Regions from separate parts of the Nonomuraea sp. 10N515B genome, predicted to be linked through region 3. Evidence: riboswitches for the same ligand, from Rfam matches in the RefSeq annotation. Region 3 holds a riboswitch; each other region holds the start of a gene.
What was found. Region 3 has a riboswitch for S-adenosylmethionine ahead of ACTWQA_RS13695 (aminotransferase class V-fold PLP-dependent enzyme). Riboswitches for the same ligand answer to the same signal wherever they lie in the genome.
Positions count from the first base shown of each region.

Region 1: linked by a shared signal. The riboswitch ahead of ACTWQA_RS51030 (GNAT family N-acetyltransferase) and the one ahead of ACTWQA_RS13695 (aminotransferase class V-fold PLP-dependent enzyme) in region 3 are both predicted to bind S-adenosylmethionine.
Region 2: linked by a shared signal. The riboswitch ahead of thrC (threonine synthase) and the one ahead of ACTWQA_RS13695 (aminotransferase class V-fold PLP-dependent enzyme) in region 3 are both predicted to bind S-adenosylmethionine.

Region 1 is NZ_JBQQBQ010000074.1:9,298-17,020, forward strand. Features, by position in the region: gene ACTWQA_RS51010 (LacI family DNA-binding transcriptional regulator) at 1-500, shown strand, start outside; gene ACTWQA_RS51015 (alpha/beta fold hydrolase) at 673-2,238, shown strand; gene ACTWQA_RS51020 (nuclear transport factor 2 family protein) at 2,387-2,746, shown strand; gene ACTWQA_RS51025 (maleylpyruvate isomerase N-terminal domain-containing protein) at 2,772-3,398, opposite strand; SAM riboswitch class I at 3,521-3,611, shown strand; gene ACTWQA_RS51030 (GNAT family N-acetyltransferase) at 3,620-4,231, shown strand; gene ACTWQA_RS51035 (flavin reductase family protein) at 4,284-4,958, shown strand; gene ACTWQA_RS51040 (NUDIX domain-containing protein) at 4,935-5,450, opposite strand; gene ACTWQA_RS51045 (calcium:proton antiporter) at 5,723-6,457, shown strand; gene ACTWQA_RS51050 (ABC transporter permease) at 6,458-7,204, opposite strand; gene ACTWQA_RS51055 (ATP-binding cassette domain-containing protein) at 7,185-7,723, opposite strand, start outside.
Region 2 is NZ_JBQQBQ010000067.1:25,750-33,472, forward strand. Features, by position in the region: gene ACTWQA_RS49515 (DUF3263 domain-containing protein) at 1-59, shown strand, start outside; gene otsB (trehalose-phosphatase) at 99-869, shown strand; gene ACTWQA_RS49525 (hypothetical protein) at 905-1,480, shown strand; gene ACTWQA_RS49530 (alpha,alpha-trehalose-phosphate synthase (UDP-forming)) at 1,477-2,901, opposite strand; gene ACTWQA_RS49535 (RNA polymerase sigma factor) at 2,933-3,487, shown strand; SAM riboswitch class I at 3,567-3,708, shown strand; gene thrC (threonine synthase) at 3,722-4,957, shown strand; gene ACTWQA_RS49545 (MoaD/ThiS family protein) at 4,981-5,256, shown strand; gene ACTWQA_RS49550 (cold-shock protein) at 5,500-5,700, shown strand; gene groL (chaperonin GroEL) at 6,032-7,657, shown strand.
Region 3 is NZ_JBQQBQ010000008.1:32,537-40,259, reverse strand. Features, by position in the region: gene panC (pantoate--beta-alanine ligase) at 1-114, opposite strand, end outside; gene ACTWQA_RS13715 (Rossmann-like and DUF2520 domain-containing protein) at 143-1,033, opposite strand; gene ACTWQA_RS13710 (chaplin family protein) at 1,351-1,572, opposite strand; gene ACTWQA_RS13705 (SAM-dependent methyltransferase) at 1,756-2,718, shown strand; gene ACTWQA_RS13700 (cytochrome P450) at 2,799-4,292, opposite strand; SAM riboswitch class IV at 4,379-4,494, shown strand; gene ACTWQA_RS13695 (aminotransferase class V-fold PLP-dependent enzyme) at 4,540-5,847, shown strand; gene ACTWQA_RS13690 (DoxX family protein) at 5,945-6,571, opposite strand; gene ACTWQA_RS13685 (NADH-quinone oxidoreductase subunit D) at 6,694-7,723, shown strand, end outside.

The DNA of each region.
Region 1 (7,723 bases), on a different contig from region 3:
ACAACCAGAATGCCGTCCAGGAAGCGGTCGCGCACCTACGCGCGCACGGGCACCGGCACATCGCCTTCCTGGCCGGCCCACACGACACAGGACCGGTGGGGGCGCGGCGGGCTGCATGGCACGCGGCCGTCGCCGACGATCCTGATGCCGTCCTACTGCGTTGTGACTACTCACGGGCAGCAGCGGACGCCCTGGCCCGCCGCCTCGCAGGCCAAGGCGCCATGCCACAGGCTCTGATCACCGCCACCGATGAGCAGGCAACCGGGGTCCTGTCAGGGGCGTGGGCATGCGACCTTCCCGTCCCCGACCGGATCGCCATGATCAGCCTGGACGGAACCCCTGAGAGCGCCCACACCGCCCCGGCGCTGACAGTCACCCGCCAGCCGCTGCAGGCCATGGCAGAGCAGGCCATCGACCTGCTGTTCGGCCATGCATCCTGTTCGCTCGTCGCGCATGCCCCTCTGGTCATCAGACGTAGCTGCGGGTGCGACGAAGGATGACCGATAGGCGACAGGCCCCAGAACGGCACAAATCTTCTGAAATGCGCTGATCCCGGTCGCTGTGAAGGAAATTTCCATTTCTTCTCCGCGCGCGGCGCCGACCGGGAATGATCGAAGATCGGCCGCGTGCCGCGTGAGCGGGCCGGCTGACCGACCAAACGATTGGAGCAACGTGCGAAGAAGATCTTCCCTGCTCGCCACCGCTTTCATGGCGATGGCGGTGCTGTTACCCGTCTTGCCGGCCGCGGCGGCCGCTGAGAACGGTGTCTCGGCGGTCAGCGGGAGTGGCGGCATCGCATGGCAGCCCTGCGAAGAGGAGCCCGCCGCCGAGTGCGGCACACTGACCGTCCCGATCGACTGGTCCAAGCCGGACGGGCCCACCGTCGACGTGGCCGTCGCCCGGCGCAAGGCCACCGATCCCGCCGCCCGGATCGGGTCTCTGGTGCTCGGCGCGGGTGGCCCGGGCGGATCGGGTGTGGAGTTCGCCTACAGCTCCCCCGGATTCTTCACCGAGGAGATCCAGAAGCGGTTCGACATCGTCGGTTTCGATCCCCGGGGCGTGGGCCGCAGTAACCCGGTGATCTGCTCGGCGTCGGTGTACAACGAGATGCCGTACGCCGTCATGAAGAGCCAGGCCGACTTCGACAAGTGGACCGCCTACAACAAGAGGCTGCACGCCGATTGCCGGGCCCGCACCGGCCCCCTGTACGACCACGTCGACTCGGTCAACGTCGCGCGTGACATGGACGCCCTGCGCGCCGCGCTCGGCGAAGAGAAGCTGACCTTCTACGGGGTCTCGTACGGCACCCTGCTCGGGCAGATGTACGCCGAGCTGTTCCCCAACCGGATCCGCGCGCTGGCCCTGGACAGCAACATGGACCACAGCCTCGGCGTCAAGGCGTTCCTCTACACCGAGGCGCTCGCCGTCGAGGACGCCTTCGACCAGTTCGTCGGCTGGTGCGACCAGGAGCCCGGCTGCGCCCTGCACGGGCAGGACGTCCGGGCGGTGTGGAAGAGGCTGCTGGACAAGGCGCAGAAGGGCGAGCTCTACTGGCCGGGCGTCACGGATCGCCCGATGACCGAGCTGCAGGTCCTGTGGAACGGCGTGCTGGGCACCGAGGGGCCCGCCTGGCAGCTGCTGAGCGAGATGCTTCGCGCCCTGGACGGTGGCGAGCCGCCGTCGTGGATGCCGCCGCTGCCCGGACGCCAGCCCGTGACTGGAGAAGTCGCCCAGCTGCCGACCGTGATTCTCTGCGAGGACTACAACCTCCGGGTGCGCAACTATGACGAGTACGCCGAGATCATGCGAAACTCCGGTCGCCTGGCACCCGACATGCGGTTCAACCCGATGCCGATCGAGGACCTGCCCGTCTGCCTCAACCACCCCACCACCAACCCGCAGCACACGCTGCGCTACACGGGCAGTGCTCCAATCCTGCTGGGAAACTCGATCCACGACCCCTCCACCCCGTGGATCTGGTCCGCCAACGTGGGCCGCCAGCTCGGCTCCAAGGCGGTGCTCCTCACCTACGAAGGCTGGGGCCACCGCATTTACGGCAAGGACGAGTGCAGCACGGTGCCGATCGACAACTACCTGATCTCGCTGACCGTGCCCCCGCACGGCTTCCGCTGCCCCGTGGGCGGCAGGGTCGAGAACACGCTCAAGCGGCAGGCCGAGTTGTGGCCGACGGACGGGCTCCCCTGGGGCGGCTCGCTCGCGCCCTCGCTCCGCTCATAGCCGGGGGATGATCTGTGCTGAGCCGGTCGCCAGGACCGGCTCAGCACCAAAACCTCGCTGAACGAGAGCTGTCGTCGGCCGTACCTGTCGGGAGGTGTCAGGTACGGCTGGCAGCCTGGACCGCACCTTCACCAAGGAGTGGGACGGCATGAGCGACACCGAAAAGACGCTGGCGGAAATCGAGCAGCGCATGCTGGACGCCGACGCGGCCTTCGACGAGGGCTTTTTCGCGGAATACTGCGCCGATGACTTCGTCGCCATGGGAAATTACGGCATCGTGTCCAAGCAGCAGGTTCTCGACATGTATGCCAAAGGAAGCGGAAATCCGGACCGGCGTAACCAGGCGCACGACGTCGTGGTCAAACCGCTCGGCGACGCCGGAGCCGTGGTCGCCTACAAACTGACGAGCACGACCGGCGACGAGACGTCCTCGTGGTACGCCTCGACGGTCTACCGCCGGACCCCGGATGGCTGGCGTGTCGTCCTCCTCCACCAGACGCCCATGTAGGTGCTGGAGATCCAGCGACGGGTGCCTAGTGAGTCACTCGGCGCCTGGGGTTGGTGCCCTTCCATTCGGTCAGTGGGGCGCAGTGCCATCTCCACCCCACCTGCCGCTCTTGACCGGGGAGGTCGGCGCGGCCGTTGGCCCACAACAACGTCTCCCACGGGTCCGTGTCCGCCGGCGCCCACGGAAACAAGCGACGCACGGTGGCCGCCGCGAGCTTCTCGGCAGGGAGGAAGCCCTGGCCGACCCCAGAGCCGACGTCGGCGGTGTGCACGAGCATCTCGTCGCAGGCCATCGCGGCGAAACCGGACGCGTCGGCGAGACCCCAGGGATGCCACCCGCGAGTCCCGGGCGCAGTCGCGTCGATGACCCGCGCGAGGATCGTGGCGTATGTGGTCATCGTGGTGATGAGGTCGTCCGGCTTCGACTCAGGACGGACATGGATCTCCGTCGTGCTGAGCTCTTGCTTCCCAGCGGCAAGATCAGCGGCATACCACAGCAGGCAGTCGCTCACGTGAGCCACGGCCTGTGCGGCGGTCCAGTCCATTCCGGGAATGGGGGTTTCCGCCCAGCTCCGGTCGGCTGCTGAACGCAGGAATCTCTCGCATTCGGCTGCTGTCTGCAGAACCGTGCTTCCGTCCATGCGGGGGATCATCGCACACGGCACTGACAGAACTCCCGCGGGCGACGGCTGCTGAACGGCGCCGAGCTGCCCGGCTCCGCCAGAAGCGTCGCGTTGACGGCCCTCCCTGGAGTCGGGCATCATCTCCGCACCGATAGTCATCCAGAGGATCTGAGGGACCTGGCCCGGTGACGGTCCGGCAACCTGCCCGAAGCGGCAAGGTGCCAACGCCAGGAACGATGAGGAGGGTTTCGATGAGCCTGCCACTCGATGTCCCCGTGCTGCGCGGATCGCTGGTCAGGTTGGAGCCGCTGGCGATGCGGCATGCGGCGGATCTGGCGTGGGCGGCGGAGGAGGATCGCTCCGCCTACACGTTCACCCTGGTGCCCCGAGGCGCGGACATCGAGGCGTACCTGCGGGACCAGTGGGAGCGTGCGGGGCTGACGCCGTTCGCGCAGGTGCGGGTGGCGGACGGCAGGGCCGTCGGATGTACGGGGTTCTGGGATCCTCGGAGCTGGCCGGGGCGGGACGAGCTGCGGGCCATCGAAGTGGGCTGGACGTGGCTGGCGGCCTCGGCGCAGGGCACGGGGATCAACGCCGAGGCCAAGCTGCTGCTGTTCACCCACGCGTTCGAGGCGCTCGGGGTGGTGCGGGTCGATCTCAAGACCGATGCCAGGAACGCACGCTCGCGGCGGGCGATCGAGCGCCTCGGCGCCAGGTTCGAAGGCGTGCTGCGGAATTGGTCACCCTCGTGGGCGCCGGGTGAGGAAGGAAAGGTGCGGGACTCGGCCGTCTTCTCCGTGATCGCCGATGAGTGGCCGGAGGTCAAAGCGGCCCTGAGCGCCCGCGTCCGGAGCCGCCGTTGAGCGGTCCGATACCCGCCAGCGGCCCCCCTGACGCGCCACGACACTGATCCGCATGAGCATTTTCGTGGACGCGGACCCGCATGCCAGGATCGAGCCCAACATTCTCTACTTCGGCACGCCCGTGGTGTTGCTCTCCTCCATGAACGAGGACGGCACCCCCAACCTGGCCCCCATGTCGTCGGCCTTCTGGCTCGGCTGGCGGGGCATGCTGGGCCTGGGTTCACGGGCCAAGACGGCTCACAACTTGGTCAGGACGCGGGAATGCGTCCTGAACCTGCCCTCCGACGCGCTCGCCACCGCCGTTGACCGGCTGGCGCTCACCACCGGCGCCCATCCCGTTCCGGACTCCAAGTGGGAGCGGGGATATCGGTACGTGCCGGACAAGTTCCAGCGGGCCGGGCTGACCGCCACGCCTTCCGAGACGGTGGCGCCGCCGCGGGTGGCCGAGTGCCCGGTCAGCATGGAGGCCGTGGTCGAGGCCGTGCATCCGGTGGGGGACGACGGCGGGACGCTGGCGTTCGAGGTGCGGGTCCAGCGGGTGTGGGTGCACGAAGAGATCAGGATGGCCGGGACGGTTGATCGGATCGATCCCGATGCTTGGCGGCCGCTGATCATGAGCTTCCAGAAGTTCTACGGGTTGGGCGCGCAGGTCCATCCGTCCACATTGGCCAGCATTCCCGAGCATCTCTACCGCGGCAAAGACCTAGAGCGAGCCCGCGCGCTCTAGCAGCGTCAGCCACGTACGGGGCCCGCAGAGGCGCTCGATGTCCGCGCGTGGCAGCCACTCGGCGCGGGTGCTCTCAGAGCCGGCCGGCGGGCGGGTCGGGGCACCCGGGCCCCGCAGGACGGCGCGGAACATGGCCATATACGTGAGCGACGCGTAACGGTAGTCGGCGGGCGGGGCGTCGAAGAGCTCGATACGCTGCCAGGCGAAGATCGACAGCGCGGCAGCCGGCAGGCGCAGGCCGGTTTCCTCGTGCAGTTCGCGGACCACCGCGTCGATCGCGCTCTCGCCGGGCTCGAGGTGGCCGCCCGGGATGTCCCAGCCGCGCCCCTCCCGATCGACGCAGGTCATCAGGGTCCTGCCGAGCCCGTCCGCGACGAACGCGAACGCCGATGTGGTGCTCGCCGCGGGCGGAACGGTCCGGGAGAGCATGACGTCGAGGCGGTGCGCCACGGGGATCCAGGGCACGGTCTTTGTCGCGATCACATGGGCCACGAGGTCACCTTCATTCCCGCCAAAACGTGATGTCAAGGCATTATCAGGGTGAAACCATTTTCCGCCTCCAAAAGAAGGGAACAACGCCCTGTATATGCTCCGTAACGCTGCGAGGTTGCGGACCGTTCTCATACCCGCTCTGGCGCTGCTCGTGCTGGGGCTCACCTGGGGCCGCGAGCTGCCGGTCGCGATCGCGATCGTCGCGGCCCTTCTGCTGGCCGGGGCGGTGCTGGCCGCCGTGCACCACGCCGAGGTCATCGCGCACCGCGTCGATGAAGCGGCGGATCGCGGTGTTCAACGCCGAGGGCACGGGGAAGGCGCTCGCCACCGTGGCGACGCTCAGCACGCTGAGCCTGGTGCTGCCCACGTTCACGACGAGCGCGCAAGGGCCGGCGTTCTCTCCCGCCCAGCTCGCCTTCGCGGCGGTGGCCTCGCTGGCGCTGTACGGGTTGTTCGTGGTGACGCAGACCGTACGGCACCGCGACTACTTCCTCCCCGTCCCCAGGGACGGCGCGCCCCTCGACCCGGAGGAGCACGCGCCCAGGCCGTCCGAACGCACCGCGCTGACCAGCCTCGGGCTGCTGCTGGTCGCGCTCGTGTCGGTCGTCGGCCTGGCCAAGGTCGAGTCGCCGGTCATCGAGCTGGCGGTGTCGTCGGCCGGACTGCCCCAGGCCTTCGTGGGCGTGGTGATCGCGCTGCTGGTGCTGCTGCCCGAGACGATCGCCGCACTCAACGCGGCCCGGCGCGACCAGGTCCAGATCAGCCTGAACCTGGCGCTCGGGTCGGCGATGGCCAGCATCGGGCTGACCATTCCGGCCATCGCGGTGGCGTCCATCTGGCTCGAAGGGCCGCTGCTGCTCGGCCTGGGCGGCACTCACATGGTGCTGCTGGCCCTGACCGTTGTGGTCTCGACGCTCACCGTCGTGCCCGGCCGGGCGACGCTCATGCAGAGCGGGGTGCACCTGGTGTTGTTCGCGGCGTTCGTGTTCCTGGCGATCAGTCCCTGATCAGTTGACGCCCTGGCGCATGGCGCGGTTGCCCAGGTAGAGACCGGCTGCGGCGATCAGGCAGGCGGAAGCGGTGCCGTACAGGATCGAGGGGTCGACGAGGTCGCCCGCGAACAGGGATCGCTGGGCGTCCACGATGTACGTCACCGGGTTGACCTGCCCGATCGCGCGCAGCCACGTTGGGGCCGTCTCCAGCGGCAGCAGCACCCCCGACAGGAGCAGCAGGGGGAATATGATCGACTGGCTGACGATGTAGAACAACGTGCCGCCTGGGGCCGACTTGATGGCCAGGACGAACGAGAACGCCCCCAGCCCGACCCCGAAGACCACAAGCTGGGCCAGGGCGGCCAGCACCCCCGCCGTGTGCAGCTCGAAGCCCAGTGGCAGCGCCAGCAGGACGATCAGCACGGCCTGGGCCAGGAGGACGATCATCGCCTTCATGGCCTTGCCCACCAGCATCGCCGTCCGGTTCAGCGGCGTGACCAGCATGCGCTCCATCGAGCCGCCGATCAGCTCGACCAGCAGCGTGTAACCGGCGGACATGGGTCCCGTCAGGCACATCATGACCAGGATCCCCGGCACGAACCACTGCCACGACGAGCCGACCGCCCCGTCCAGCAGCGACCCGAACAGGAACAGAAACAGCAGCGGCTGCCCCATCTCGAACAGCAGTCCGACGGGGTTGCGGAAGGCGGGCTTGAACTCGCGCGAGAAGACGGTGGTGGTGTCACGCAGGAATGTCGTCATCGGTGAGGCTTCTCCCGGTGAGAGTGAGGAACACGTCGTCGAGGGTCGGGCGGGTGGTCTCGGCCGTGGTGACCTTGAGGCCGGCGGCGTCCAGGGTGCGCAGGCACTCGGGCAGAGCGGCGGCCGCGTTGGCGACCCGCAGGCGTACGGTCGTGCCCTCCGCCGTGCCGCCGCCCATCTCCGCGGCCCGCCGCGCCTCCTCCTCCGTGCCGGTGGTGAGCGTGATGTGGTCGCCGGCCAGGTCGTTCTTGAGCTGCTCCGAGGTGCCGTCCGCGATGATCCGGCCGTTGTCGATGATCACCACCCGCTCGGCCATGCTGTCGGCCTCCTCCAGGTAATGGGTGGTCAGGAACAACGTCGTCCCGTACGTCTCCCGCAGCCGCAGGATGTGCTGCCAGATCTCGGCGCGGCTCTTCGGGTCGAGACCGGTCGAGGGCTCGTCGAGGAAGAGCAGGTCGGGGCGGTGGACGAGGCCGAGCGCGATGTCGAGACGGCGGCGCTGGCCGCCCGAGAGCGTGC
Region 2 (7,723 bases), on a different contig from region 3:
GACTGCGCTCCACCCGCCAGCGCGACCGTGCGGCAAGAAGGCTTGGCATGCGCCCCTGACCGGCTGGGTACGGCAGCCGCGTGAGGAACATCCCTGGAATGGAAGCGATCTTGAAGGATCCGGCAGGCGCCGTGATCGGGCTCGACTTCGACGGAACACTGTCGCCCATCGTGCCCGATCCCGCCACCGCCGTGATCCACCCGAAGGCGCCCGCGGTCCTCGCCGAGCTGGGCGCGCACGTCCTGGCCGTCGCCATCGTGACGGGCCGCCCCCCGGCCACCGCACTGGAGCTGGGGCCGGGGCTGGCCGACGTGCCCGGGCTCGTCATACTCGGGCACTACGGCTTCGAGCGCTGGGAGAACGGCCGGATCTCCGCGCCGCCGCCCCCGCCGGGCGTGCCGCGGGCCGAGGCGGAGCTGCAGCTGCTGCTCGACGATCTCGGGCTGGACGGCGTGCGGATCGAGGACAAAGGCCGGGCCGTCGCGGTGCACACCAGACGCAGCCCCGACCCCGAAGGCGCGCTGGCCGCGCTGCGCGAGCCGCTGGCGCGGGTGGCCGACAAGCATGGGCTGGTGGTCGAGCCCGGCCGCATGGTGCTGGAGCTGCGGCCGCCGGGCATGGACAAGGGCCACGCGCTCAGCCTGTTCCTGGCCGAGCGGGCCGCCAGGTCCGTTCTCTTCGCCGGCGACGATCTGGGGGATCTGGCCGCATTCGAGGCCGTACGCGCCTCCGGGCTGCCCGGCGTGACCGTGTGCAGCGGCTCGGCGGAGGTGGCCGAGCTGGCCGAGCGCGCCGACATCGTGGTGGACGGCCCGGAAGGGGTGGTCGCGCTGCTGGAGGAGCTCACGTCGGCGTTCAGTCGTTCATGAGTGAACTGCAAGTCGCGATCTCTAGTGTCGGGCGCATGTCCAAGCGCTCCCTCGCCGTCGCGGCCGTCGCCGCGGCCACCGTCCTGACCGCCGCGCTGCCCGCGAACGCCGCCGCGCCCGCCCAGCCGCTGAAGTTCCGCAACGGCCTGACCCTCTACATTCCGATCCAGTGGGAGGTGCACCGCTTCGGCGCCGACGTGGTCCAGGTCGTCACGGGCAAGTGCGGCAAACCACAGGGCTGGGGCACGCCCCAATGTGACGCCTTCTATCTCCTCGGCCCCAAGAACATCAAGATCGGGGCGGAGGGCTGGGGCCCCTACACCGGCAAGAACCCCTTCTACACGGCGAGCGACGTGCAGCCCTGCCCGGTCAACAAGAAGTGGGGCGAGATCATCGGCCCGAAGGTGACGCGGGGCCTGCGCCAGGTCGGCGAGGGGCACAAGGCCGTCTACAACGCCTGGCAGGCTCGTTGCGTGTCCTACTCAGGCGCCGGTACGAAGGCCCGCTTCACGCAGCGCGAGTGGTATCTGCCGAAGAGCAAGATCCTGGTCGTGGACCAGTGGAACACGCCGGGGCTGTCCGACGCGCTCAAGTACGCGGACTGGAACTAAGCCAGGGCGTCGAGCTGGGCGGCCAGCCACTTCTGGGGCGGCAGGGCGGTGGCCGCCGCGCACAACTTGTCGCGGCGTCGCCTGCGCTCGTCCTCGGGCATGATGAGCGCCTCGTGCAGGGCGGCGGCCGTGCCGCTGATGTCGTAGGGGTTCACCATGATCGCGTACGGGCCCAGCTCAGCCGCCGCCCCCGCCTCGCGCGAGAGCACCAGCGCGCAGTTGTCCGAGAGGACCGGGCCCTCCTTGGCGACCAGGTTCATCCCGTCGCGGATGGGATTGACCAGCAACACGTCGGCCATCCGGTAGGCGGCCAGCGAACGCGGGTAGTCGTCGTTGACGTTGAGGATCAGCGGGTCCCAGTCCTCGGTGGCGAACTCGTTCTCGATCTCCTGAGCGCTGCGTTGCACCGAGGCGGTGTATTCGCGGTATTCGGGCAGGTCGTGCCGGCTCGGATAGGCGAAGGCCAGGTGCACCACACGCCCGTGCCATTCGGGATGCGCGGCCAGGAACTCGCCATAGGCGACCAGGCCGCGCACGATGTTCTTCGACAACTCGGTGCGGTCGATGCGGACGATCAGCTTGCGGTCGCCGACCTGATCCCTGATCGCGGTCATGTAGGACTCGACATCGGGCTCGCAGGCCCGGTCCCACAACGCCGCGCCGTCCACGCCGAGACTGTGCACGCCGACCCTGGTCGTCCTGCCTTCGTGCGTGACGCTGTGGGCCACCCGGTCGACCTCGGCGCCGAGCAGCGCTTCACAGCAGTCCATGAACGCCCCCGCCCACCTTCCTGTAAGGAACCCGGCGTGATCGGCGCCCAGGATGCCCTCCAGGACCTCGCCGACCACCTCGTCGGGCAGCAGGGAGAAGTATTCGGGCGGGGCCCACGGGGTGTGGCTGAAGTGGGCGATGCGCAGGTCGGGCCGCTCGGCCCGGAGCATCGCAGGGGTCAGCGTCAGGTGGTAGTCCTGCACCATCACCCGCGCGCCGTGCCCGGCCTCCTCGGCAAGGGCCAGCGCGAACGCGCCGTTGTAGTCGCGGTAGGACTCCCACTCGCGCCCGAACCTGGTGCCGAAGTTGGGTGCGTTGGGGATGTCGTAGAGCAGGTGGTTGACGAACCACAACGTGGAGTTGGCCACGGCGTTGTAGGCGCGGTGGAAGGTGGCCGGCGGGATGTCCAGCATCCGCAGCGGCCCGGTGTCGTAGCCGGCCTGGTCGATCCGGCCGCCGGGAGACAGCCGGACGGCGCTGCGGTCATCGTCGGACAGCGCCGCGCAAACCCACAGGACGCCGTCTTCCTTGGCCACTCCGGACAGCCCGGACACCAGCCCGCCCCCGCCACGTTTCATGGTCAACTCGCCGTCGTCGGAGACGGTGAAGGAGACAGGCCCTCTGTTGGAGGCGACCAGGACGCTGTTCATCATGGCTCCCTTCGATCATAGGATCCCAGCTATGGCGCTTGATGAGCTAACCGAGGAACTCGCCCGATCCGCCGCAGCCGGAGATCATCGCGCGCTTGGTGAGCTATTGGCCAGGATCGAGCCCGATGTGATGCGCCACTGCGCCCGGATCCTGCCCTACCACCAGGACGCGGAGGAAGCCTCCCAGGACACCCTGCTGGCCGTGGCCCGCAACATCGGCCGCTTCGAGGGGCGGGCCAGGTTCAGCACCTGGCTGCACATCGTGACCGCCAACTGCGCGCGGACCACCTACCGATCGCTCAAGCGCCGGGCGGCGGAGCAGACGTCGGAGGAACTGCCCGTGCAGAAGCCCGACGTGCGGCGGGTGAGCGTGATCGCCGGCTCCCGGCTGGACCTGCTCGACGCGATGGAGGCGCTGGAGGCCGACAAGCCCGACCTGGCGCAGGCGCTGGTGTTGCGCGACATCGTCCAGCTCGACTACAACGAGGTGGCCGAGCAGCTCGGCATCCCGCTGGGCACCGCCAAATCCCGCATTCACCAGGCCAGGAAATACGTGCAGGGTGTGCTCGGTGAGGACTATCGCTGAGACTGCCCGTCTCGAATGCTGAGACGGATGGTAATTCCGCCTACTTAAGCGGGTAGAGTCCCTTTCAACAACTGCATATTGCTCATCCAGAGGGGTGGAGGGACCGGCCCTGCGAAGCCCCGGCAACCCTCCCGGCTTGTGACTCGCGACAGGGCGAGGCCGACCGGGACAAGGTGCCAATTCCGGTTCGCGGTCAAGGTGGCCGCGGGCGAAGATGAGGGAAGGCCTCGCTTCATGTCGCTCGACTTTGGTCCTGCTGTCGCTCTGTCCTGCCGCGAGTGCGGCACGCGCTACCCTCTCGGCCCCAGCTTCGCGTGTCTGGAGTGTTTCGGGCCGCTCGAAGCGGCCTACGAATTCGGCGCCGTGACCCGCGCGGACATCGAGTCCGGTCCCGCCAACATCTGGCGCTACCGCTCCCTGCTGCCCGTGCCGGCCGACGTCGCCACCAAGCCCAACATGAACCCCGGCTGGACCAAGCTGGTCAAGGCGGGCAACCTCGGGCAGGCGCTCGGCCTGAAGTCCCTGTACGTGAAGGACGACTCCGGCAACCCCACCCACTCCTTCAAGGACCGGGTGGTGGCCATCGCCGTCGAGGCGGCACGTAACTTCGGTTTCCACACGCTTTCCTGCTCCTCCACGGGCAACCTCGCGGGCGCGGTCACGGCCGCCGCGGCGCGGGCCGGGCTCGACGCCTGCGTGTTCATCCCCGCCAACCTCGAAGCCGCCAAGATCGCCATGGCCCGGGTGTTCGGCGGGAGGCTGATCGGGATCGAGGGGACCTACGACGAGGTCAACAGGTTCTGCTCGGAGCTGATCGGCGACCCTCTGGGCGACAAGTGGGGGTTCGTCAACGTCAACCTGCGGCCCTACTACGCCGAGGGCTCCAAGACGCTCGCGTACGAGATCGCCGAACAGCTCGGGTGGCGGTTGCCCGAGCAGATCATCATCCCTATCGCCTCCGGGTCGCAGCTCACGAAGATTGACAAGGGCTTCAAGGAGCTGGTGGCGCTGGGGCTGGTCGAGGACACGCCCTACAAGATCTTCGGGGCGCAGGCGGCCGGGTGCTCGCCGGTCTCCACCGCGTACAAGGCCGGGCACGACGTCGTCCAGCCGGTCAAGCCGGACACCATCGCCAAGTCGCTGGCCATCGGCAACCCCGCCGACGGGCCGTACGTGCTCGACATCGCCCGCCGCACCGGAGGGGCCGTCGAGGACGTCACGGACCCCGAGATCGTGGCCGCCATCAAGCTTCTGGCCTCGACGGAGGGCATTTTCGCCGAGACCGCGGGCGGGGTTACCGTGGGCGTGCTGAAGAAGCTCGCCGAGAGCGGGCGGCTCGATCCCGAGGCCGAGACCGTGGTGCTCAACACTGGTGACGGGCTCAAGACGCTCGACGCCATCACCGGCGACGACGCCCAGCCCACCGCCGTGATCCGGCCCTCTCTCGACGCGTTCCGCGCGGCTGTCTGACAACCAGGAAAGGCAAGATAACCATGAGCGTTTCTGTGCGGATCCCCACGATCCTGCGCACGTACACCGGGGGGAACGCGGAAGTGAGTGGCGAGGGCGCGACGCTTCGTGACGTGCTCGCCAAGCTCGACTCCGACTACCCGGGGATCGGCGCGAGAATTCTTGATGAATCGGGCAAGATTCGGCGTTTCGTCAACGTTTACGTGGGAGAAGAGGACGTCCGTTTCGCCGAGGGGCTCGACACTCCCGCCCCTGAGGGCACTCAGATCTCCATCATCCCGGCGGTCGCCGGCGGCTGAGTGCGATCGATCACATCATTGGAAGGCGCCCCCTAGTGGGCGCCTTCTCCTTTTCCCGACTAATTCAACGTTGAACAAGGTACTCTGCGAAGAAATGCGTCGTTTGCGGATTGACTCTGTTGCCAAACCCCGTGCCACAGGTATGGTCGAGGCGATCGTCTGGCTGTTTTTCAGTTAAGTCAGGCGATTACGGTCTCGCGGTGGAATGGGCGAGATCTGTAAGCCCAGTAAGAGGAGTCGGAAGTGGCGCAGGGCACCGTCAAGTGGTTCAACGCGGACAAGGGCTACGGCTTCATCGCGGTAGACGGTGGTAAGGATGTATTCGTCCATTACTCAGCGATCCTGATGGACGGGTACCGAGCACTCGAACAGGGCCAGCGCGTCGAGTTCGAGATCACGCAGGGCCAGAAGGGGCCGCAGGCGGAGTCTGTCCGGGCGGTCTGATTTTCGTCACTGGTATGCACCCGGTGGCGGCATCGCACGGCAACGCAGTCCGGGCGAGGCGGCCTCCATTCTTTCGTCGACCTACGGCGAGCCGCACGGTGAGCGGCTCGCCGTACAGACGGACTGACCAGGGCGGGAACCGCAGGAAGGTAGACGTTCGCTTGCACTCGGCAGGGTAGAGTGCTAAACAGTTCGTTGGCACTCTGTGCAGCAGAGTGCCAGCAACTCGGATCGAGACGATGGGGTCTGCCGAAGGAGATGCAGGCTCATGCCGTCGCGGGCGTCGGCTCGGTCCAGGACAAGCCACCCTGTATCTGGGAGGTCTAGCCTTATGGCAGCCAAGATGATCGCGTTTGACGAGGACGCCCGGCGCGGTCTCGAGCGCGGTATGAACCAGCTCGCCGACGCCGTCAAGGTGACCCTGGGCCCCAAGGGCCGCAACGTCGTGCTGGAGAAGAAGTGGGGCGCTCCCACGATCACCAACGATGGTGTCTCCATCGCCAAGGAGATCGAGCTCGAGGACCCGTGGGAGAAGATCGGCGCCGAGCTGGTCAAGGAAGTCGCCAAGAAGACTGACGACGTCGCCGGCGACGGCACCACCACGGCCACTGTGCTCGCCCAGGCGCTGGTGCGCGAGGGCCTGCGCAACGTGGCCGCCGGCGCCAACCCGATGGCCTTGAAGAAGGGCATCGAGGCCGCCGTCGAGCGCGTCAGCGAGGAGCTCTCCAAGCTGGCCAAGGATGTGGAGACCAAGGAGCAGATCGCCTCCACCGCCTCCATCTCCGCCGCCGACAACGAGATCGGCGCGCTCATCGCCGAGGCGATGGACAAGGTCGGCAAGGAAGGCGTCATCACCGTCGAGGAGAGCAACACCTTCGGCCTGGAGCTCGAGCTCACCGAGGGCATGCGCTTCGACAAGGGCATGACGTCGATGTACTTCGTGACCGACTCCGACCGCATGGAGGCCGTGCTCGAGGACCCGTACATCCTGATCGTCAACAGCAAGGTCTCCGCCAACAAGGACCTGCTGCCGCTGCTCGACAAGGTCGTGCAGTCCGGCAAGCCGCTGCTGATCATCGCTGAGGACGTCGAGGGCGAGGCCCTGGCCACCCTGGTCGTCAACAAGATCCGCGGTCTGTTCCGCTCCGTGGCCGTCAAGGCCCCGGGCTTCGGCGACCGCCGCAAGGCCATGCTCGCCGACATCGCCATCCTGACCGGTGGCCAGGTCATCGCCGAGGAGGTCGGTCTCAAGCTGGAGAACGCGACCCTCGACCTGCTCGGCCGGGCTCGCAAGATCGTCGTGACCAAGGACGAGACCACGATCGTCGACGGCGCCGGTGACGCCGAGCAGATCTCCGGCCGGGTCAACGAGATCCGCGCCGAGATCGAGCGCACCGACTCCGACTACGACCGCGAGAAGCTCCAGGAGCGCCTCGCCAAGCTGGCCGGCGGCGTGGCCGTCATCAAGGCCGGCGCGGCCACCGAGGTCGAGCTCAAGGAGCGCAAGCACCGCATCGAGGACGCCGTGCGCAACGCCAAGGCGGCCGTCGAGGAGGGCATCGTCCCCGGCGGTGGCGTGGCGCTGCTGCAGGCCGGCGCCAAGGCGTTCGACAAGCTCGAGCTCAACGGCGACGAGGCCACGGGCGCCGCGATCGTGAAGAAGGCGCTCGAGGAGCCCCTGAAGCAGATCGCGGTCAACGCCGGCCTCGAGGGTGGCGTCGTGGTCGAGCGCGTTCGCAACCTCACCCCGGGTGAGGGCCTGAACGCCGCTACGGGCGAGTACGTCAACATGTTCGAGGCGGGCATCCTCGACCCGGCCAAGGTGACGCGCTCGGCGCTGCAGAACGCCGCATCCATCGCGGCGCTCTTCCTCACCACCGAGGCCGTCATCGCGGAGAAGCCCGAGAAGACCCCCGCTGCTCCGGCCATGCCGGGCGGCGGCGACATGGACTTCTAGGTCCTTTCTTCGCGCAGCAACGAAGAGCGGCCCGGGTTTTCCGGGCCGCTCTTTTCGCTTTCTGGC
Region 3 (7,723 bases):
GATCAGCGACCGGTGCCCCTCATGCAAGGCGCCCATGGTCGGCACCAGGGCCACCTCGCCACCGGCGCGCGCCTTGACCAGGTCGTCCCGGTTCCTGGCGACGATCAGATCCATAGAGCCCTCCCTCTTCACGGCCTCGCTGTCAGGTCCATATGTTGCCCCCGAGAGCGTCGAGCAGGCGCTCCGCCTCCTCCGGCTTGAGCAGGCCGGCGGCCAGCGCGCGGTCGGCCGTGAGCCTGGCCAGCGCGATGTAGGCGTCGGCCGCCTCCGGAGCCGCCAGGATCAGCGCGTCCACATGCTTGCGCACGGTGCCGGCGTCGCCGCGCACGACCGGTCCCGTCAGGCCGGCGATGCCCAGCCGCAGCACGTTGTCGAGCGCGGCGCCGAGCAGCGGGCCCAGCATGCGCCCCGGATGCTCGACGCCGATGCGTCCCAGGAGCTCCTGCGACTCCGCGACGAGCGTGACCATGTGGTTGGCCGCCCCGGCCAGCGCCGCGTGGTAGAGGGCGCGGTCGGCGTCGGCGATCCAGACCGGCTCGCCGCCCATCTCGATCACCAGGGCCTCGGCGATGGGGCGCAGCGTGTCGGGCGCGGTCACGCCGTAGGAGATGCCGGTGAGCTTGTTGAGGTCGTCGTCGCGGCCCGTGAACGTCATCACCGGATGCAACGCGAGCGGCAGCGCGCCGACCCTGGCCGCCGGATCGAGCACGGACAGCCCGTAGGCCCCGCTGGTGTGCACCAGCAGCTTGCCCTTCAGGTCGGCTCCCGTGGTGGCCAGACCGTTGACGAGGTCGGGCAGCGCGTCGTCGGGCACGGTGAGCAGGATCAGCTGGGCCGCCGCCACGACCTCGTCGGGACGCGACAGCGTGACGCCGAGCCGCTCCGAGGCCCATCGCTGGGAGTTGTCCGAAACCCCGCTCGCGGCCACGACCCGGTGTCCTGCCTGCGCCAACGCGGCGCCGAGAGCCGAGCCGACCTTGCCCGAGCCGAGCACGCCGACGGTCAGCCGTGCCGGGCGATCCCCTGCGTCCATGACGTCACACCCCTGTCGAGCAAATGGCACTGCCGACCAGCGTAACGGCCTCTCAGCACTAGAGATGTGACCGGTGCTTTGCCGCATGTTGAGTTAACGACAAAAGGGACAAGGGCAGACAAATAGTGCACCCCCTGTCGGAAGAGATGAGGAGAGGGGTACATCGCATGGCCGCGGGCGCCGAGTCCTGGTAGGACCCGACGCCCGCATACGATTGCGGCCCCTTGGAGGTGCGCCTGGCCGGGTTCATCCGCCGACTGACCGGCCAGGACCGGGAGCCCGGGCCGGACCGCGCCGGCCCGGGCTCTCTTCGTTGATCAGTGACCTATCACCTTGGCGCCGCCCTTGCAGCCGGCGATGGCGTGACCGAGAACGGCCACCGCGTTGCCGCAGACGTTGATCGGGATGCCGATCGGAACGTGCACTTGGTTGCCGGAAAGCACGCCGCCGCTGCCGTTTGTGATGTCGGCGTGCGCCGGCGGGGCGATCAGCGACAGCATGGCGGCGGCTCCGGCCACGACCAGGATCTTCTTCAGCATGAGAGCTCCTCTCGGTTTCGCGGCACCGGGCCGCGGATGCTTTGCTTCGTTCGACTCCGCCAGTGGGGGGTTGGCAGAGCGCGTCCATGCGATGACGCTGGGTAACGGTAGCGCAATGCGACAGCAATGAGTAGTCAAACGATGACTGTGCGCGTCAGATGCCAGTCGTGAGATAGTCCAGACATGTGGCTCACGTGGCGTGCGGCGACGGAGCGGGCGTTGTACGGCGAGGCGGGTTTCTACCTCCGCGAGCGCCCGTCGGGCCACTTCCGCACCTCGGTCAGCGCCTCTTCGGTGTTCGCTGACGCGGTGCTGGCGCTGCTGAGACAGCTCGACGCCGAGCTGGGTGAGCCCGAGACGCTCGACCTGGTCGACATCGGCGCAGGAGAGGGCGCGCTGGTGGCCCAAGTTCTGGCCGCCGCCGACCCCGCGCTGCGCGACCGGTTGCGGGTCACGGCCGTCGATCTCTCCCCCAGGCCGCAGGCCCTTCCCGAGCGGATCGGCTGGCGCCGCGACCTGCCGGAGCGCATCACGGGGCTGGCCATCGCCAATGAGTGGCTCGACAACGTCCCGGTGGACGTGGCCGAGCAGACGCCCGACGGCCCGCGACTCGTCCTGGTGAACATCCGTACGGGCGAGGAGCGCCTCGGCGGCCCGCTGCGGCCCGCCGACCGGGAGTGGATGGATCGGTGGTGGCCACTGTCCCGGGTGGGCTCTCGGGCGGAGATCGGCCGCCCCCGTGACGAGGCCTGGGCGTCGGTCGTGACCCGCCTCACCAGGGGCCGGGCAATCGCCATCGACTATGCACACCCTGTGGATAACCGGCCGATGTGCGGCACGCTGACGGGATACCGCGACGGCGCCGTCGTCTCCCCGATTCCCGACGGGACCTGCGATATCACGGCCCATGTCGCGCTCGACGCGTGCGCCGCGGCGGGGCGGCGGGCCGGCGCGATATCCACAACCTTGTCCACACAGCGTGACGCTCTGCGGGCCCTGGGGATCACCGGCGCCCGGCCGCCCATGGAGCTGGCCGGCACCGATCCGCGCGCCTACCTGCGGGCCCTGGCCAGGGCGTCGGAGGAGGGGGAGCTCATCGACCCGTCGGGCCTCGGCGGGTTCGGCTGGCTCGACCAGCGACGGTGAGCAGGCCTGGGCCGACGGCGCCAGGACGGCGGATTCGGCTGACGGCGCCGGGACGGCGGATTCGGCTGACTCCCCTCACGTCACTCGGCGGTCAGCTCCAGGGCGTGCAGGCCGCGGATGATGTAGCCGGGCTTCCAGGCCGGCTCATGGCGCAACTCCAGCGTGGCCGCCCGGTCCAGCAGCGCGCCGAACGACTCGATGAGCTCGATGCGGGCCAGCGGCGCGCCCAGACAGAAATGGATGCCGGCTCCGAAGGAGATGTGCGGGTTGTCCACCCGCCCCACATCCAGCTGGTCGGGATCCTCGAACACCTCAGGGTCCCGGTTGGCCGAGCCGAACAGCAGCGCGACCTCCGACCCGCGCGGAATCGTCACGCCGTGGACCTCGATGTCCTCCAGCACCCACCGCTCGAACATCTGCAGCGGCGTGTCCCAGCGCATCAGCTCCTCCACGGCCGTGGGCAGCAGGGAGCGGTCGGCACGCAGCCGTGCCAGCTCGCCGGGGTTCCTGAACAACGACCACCAGCCGTTGCCCGTGACGTTCACGGTGGCCTCGTGGCCGGCGTTGAGCAGCAGGACACACGTGCCGACCAGCTCGTCCTCGGTCAGTTCATCGATCGCGGCCAGCGCGCTGATCAGGTCGTCGCCCGGGCGGCGCCGCCGCTCGCGGGCCAGGGCCTTGAGGTAATCGGCGAACTCCGCGGCCGCGCGTACCGCAGTGTGCTGGGCTTCGAGCGTGGGGTTGAGCTCGTACATGCCGCAGATGTCAGCCGACCAGGGGCGCAGCAAGTGACGCTCCCCGTCGGGGATGCCGAGCATCTCCGCGATCACGGTCACCGGGAGCGGCTCGGCGACCTCGGCGATCAGATCCCCGCCGCACTTCTCCACGTACGTGTCCACCAGGCCCGCAGCGATCGCGCGCACGCGCGGGCGCAGGGACTCGACCATGCGCGGCGTGAACGCCTTGGAGACCAGCCGGCGCAGCCGCGTGTGCACGGGCGGCTCGACGTCGAGCATGCCCGCCCTGATCACGCGCCAGAACGGCTCCTGGAAGTCCGGCTCGGGCGGCCTGCCGAACTCTTCTGGCGTGGCCACGTGAAGGAAGGACCGCCCTAGACGGCGGTCCCTGAGCAGGGTGTTCACGTCGGCGTGGCGCGAGATCAACCACTGGTTCGTCGGCTCGAAGTAGCAGACGGGCGCCTCGCGCCGCAGCTCGTCGTAGACCCGGTACGGGTAGGCCACAAAATCCGGATTCCAAGGATCAAAGCGCACTACTTCATAGTAGAAGCCTCCGGCTCCGCCTCCTGCTGCTCGGACTGCTTGGCGTGCCTGCCGCGCATCCGGATGTTCAGCAGCTCCACGACGGTCCACGAACCGGCTGATCGGCCCGGAGGCGAACAGCATGACCAGCACCGCCACCACGACGGCCGCGATCATCACGCCGAGGTTGTCCACCATGCCGACCGCGGTGATGACCGAGTCGAGCGAGAACACGACGTCGAGCAGCAGGATCAGGTCGCGTCCCGATATCTCGTGGCCGAAGACGACGGACAGCGGCTGAGTGAGCTGCACCACCCACGACAGGCCGAGCAGGAGGAGAGAGCCGTCAAAGTTCGCCGGTTTGCGTTTTGCCGTGGGAACTGGGTTATAGTGCGGGCGTAGGTCATGAGTGCCAGCGACAAGCCCCGGCTAGCTGGCCGGCAACCCTCGCGTCCGCGGCGGGGTGCCCCGGGTGAAGACCTGGTCCGCCACGCGGTGTGGCGGGCAAGCGCGGGCTCCGTGGCTGCTCCAGGGGTCCGATGGTCCCTGAGGGAGATGTGCCGTGTCCACGCTGACGATCTTCGACTCCGTCCCCGCCCAGGCTTCGGGCGAGACCCAGGTCCCCGCCGCCGCGAGCCGGCCGATCCCCGCGGTGCTCGGGGCCGACCTCCAGGTGCCGGTCAAGGGTGGCCGCCTGGTGGGGTACGCCAACCTGGACTACGCGGCCAGCGCGCCCTGTCTGGAGCCGGTCAGCGCCGCCGTCGCCGCCGCGCTCCCGGCCTACTCCAGCGTCCACCGTGGCGCCGGCTACGCCTCCCAGCTCACCACTGCCAGGTACGAGCAGGCCCGCCACACGGTCAGGGCGTTCGTCGGCGCTCGTCCCGACGACGCCGTGATCTTCACCCGCAACACCACCGACGCCACGAACCTGCTGGCCGGCTGCCTGCCCGCGGGCACCACCACCGTCGTCTTCGACACCGAGCACCACGCCTCGCTCCTGCCCTGGCGGAAGTCCGTACGGCTAGCGCCGCCCGCCTTCCCCGGCGAGGCCGTCCGCGCCGCCGACGAGGCGCTGGCCGGGATCGAGGGGCCGAAGCTGCTCGTGGTCACCGCCGCGTCCAATGTCACCGGCGAGCTGTGGCCCATCGCCGCCCTGGCCCACATCGCACACCGGCACGGGGCCCGCATTCTGGTGGATGCGGCGCAGCTCGTACCGCATCGGCGGCTCAACCTGACCGCGCTTGACCTGGACTATGTGGCATTCTCCGGCCACAAGCTGTACGCGCCGTTCGGGGCCGGAGTGCTCATCGGGCGCCGGGACTGGCTGGCCGACGGGGAGCCGTACCTCAAGGGCGGGGGCGCGGTGCGCTCGGTCGAGGAAGAGGCGGAGTGGCACGACGACCCGGAGCCGCGCCACGAGGCGGGCACCCCGAACGTGCTGGGCGCGATCGCGCTGGCCGCCGCCTGCGACGCGCTCACCGCCACCGGCTGGACGGCGCTGGTACGCGAGGAGGAGCGGCTGCTGGCCCGGCTGCGGTCGGGGCTGGCCTCGATCGAGGGCGTGCGAGAGCTGTCCCTGTGGGGGGACGATCACCCGCGGGTGGGGATCGTGTCGTTCACCGTGGACGGGTACTCGGCTCGCGAGGTGGCCGAGGCGCTGTCCAGTCAGTACGGCATCGGAGTGCGCGACGGGAAGTTCTGCGCGCACCCGTTCGTGCGGCACCTGCTGGGCCGAAGCGGGCACGACCGTGAGGACGCCGGATGCGAGGACGGCACGACGTCCGCGGTGCGGGCCTCGATCGGCATCGGGACCACGCAGGAGCACGTGGACCGGCTGGTCGAGGCACTGCGGGACCTGGTCTCCCGCTGAGCTGCCGGGTCAGCGGCTCAGCCCCGCTCACCGGCACCGGTTCAGCGGCTCAGCGGCTCAGCGGCTCAGCGGCTCAGCGGCTCAGCGGTTCGACGGCTCAGCGGTTCGGCGGCTTGCGGTGTTCCGGCTGGTCGTCGGAGACCAGCGCGTCGATGTCCCGCATCTCCTCGTCGCTCAGGTCCGACCTGGACGCCGTCGGCTGCCTGGGCACGTTCGGCCGCTCAGAGGCGGTGGGCTCCGAGGGCGACAGCGGACCTCCGCCGCGCCGGTGGGCGCCCGCACCCATGCCGCCCTCCGCGGCGCGGCGCTCGGCACGACGCCGGAAAATCGCCCCGAACAGCGCGTCAAGTCCGATCCGCCCGCCGCCGACCGCCAGGAACAGCAGGCTCAGCGCACCCAGCGCACCCGCCAGCTCCCAGCCGCCCTCGGTCACCATGATCCCCTTCGTCGAGTGCACGAAGGCGATCGCACCGAGCATGTTGATGAGCAGCAGCAGGCCGACCGGCCGGACCAGCAGACCGAGGATCAGGAAAAGGCCGCCCACGGTCTCGACGACGCTGGCGAAGCCGGCCGAGAGCTCCGGCAACGGGATTCCCATCTCCCTGAAGCCCTGCGTGGTGGCGCCGAGTCCGTGCTGCCACTTCTGCAAGCCGTGCGCCATGAAGACCACGCCCGTCGCCACCCGCGCGATCAAGACAGCGACATCGAACAGAACCTTCTTCATCGTGCTATCTCCCCCCGTTCCCCCGACTCCTCCCCAAGACCGCAGTAGGGATGCGTTTCCATACCATTCCTTGACCATCCCCCACCCTGGATCACCAACTGGGACGGTGGCAGCATGGCCATATGACGGAACGCGTGGTCGGAATCGGTGCGGGCGCCAAGGAGCTGGCCACCGAGGACATGATCCTCAATATCGGGCCGCAGCACCCGTCAACGCACGGAGTGCTCAGGCTCCGGCTGACGCTGGACGGCGAGCGCATCGCCACCGCTGAACCGATCATCGGCTACATGCACCGTGGTGCGGAGAAGTTGTTCGAGGTCCGCGACTACCGGCAGATCATCATGCTGGCCAACCGGCACGACTGGCTGTCGGGGTTCGCGAACGAGCTGGGCGTGGTGCTCGCCGCCGAGCGCCTGCTCGGCATGGAGCCGCCGGTCAGGGCCGTGTGGGCGCGTACGCTCCTGGCCGAGCTCAACCGGGTGCTCAGCCACCTGATGTTCCTCGGCTCCTACCCACTGGAGCTGGGCGCGATGACGCCGATCTTCTACTCCTTCAACGAGCGCGAGCGGATCCAGGCGGTCATGGAGGAGATCTCCGGCGGGCGCATGCACTACATGTTCAACCGGGTCGGCGGGCTCAAGGAGGACCTGCCGCTCGGCTGGCTGGAGCGGGTGTCGGAGGCGGTCGCGGAGACCCGCCGCCGCGTGCCGGACATCGAGGACCTGATCCTGCACAACGACATCTTCCTGGCCCGTACCAAGGGCGTCGGGGTGCTCACGCACGAGCAGATCATGCAGTTCGGCGTCAGCGGTCCCATCGCCCGGGCCTCCGGGGTGGACTTCGACCTGCGTCGCGACGAGCCGTACCTGGCCTACCCCGAGCTGCCCGTCAAGGTCATCACTCGGAGCGGGGGCGACTGCCACGCCCGGTTCGAGGTGCTGTTCGAACAGCTCAAGGTCTCGCTGGAGCTGGCCGACGCCTGCGTCGAACGGCTGCGCTCGCTGCCTCCGGGGCCGATCAACCAGCGACTGCCGAAGGTGCTCAAGGTGCCGGAGGGGCACACGTACGCCTGGACCGAGAACCCGCTCGGCATCAACGGCTACTACCTGGTCTCCAAGGGAGACAAGACGCCGTGGCGGCTCAAGCTGCGCT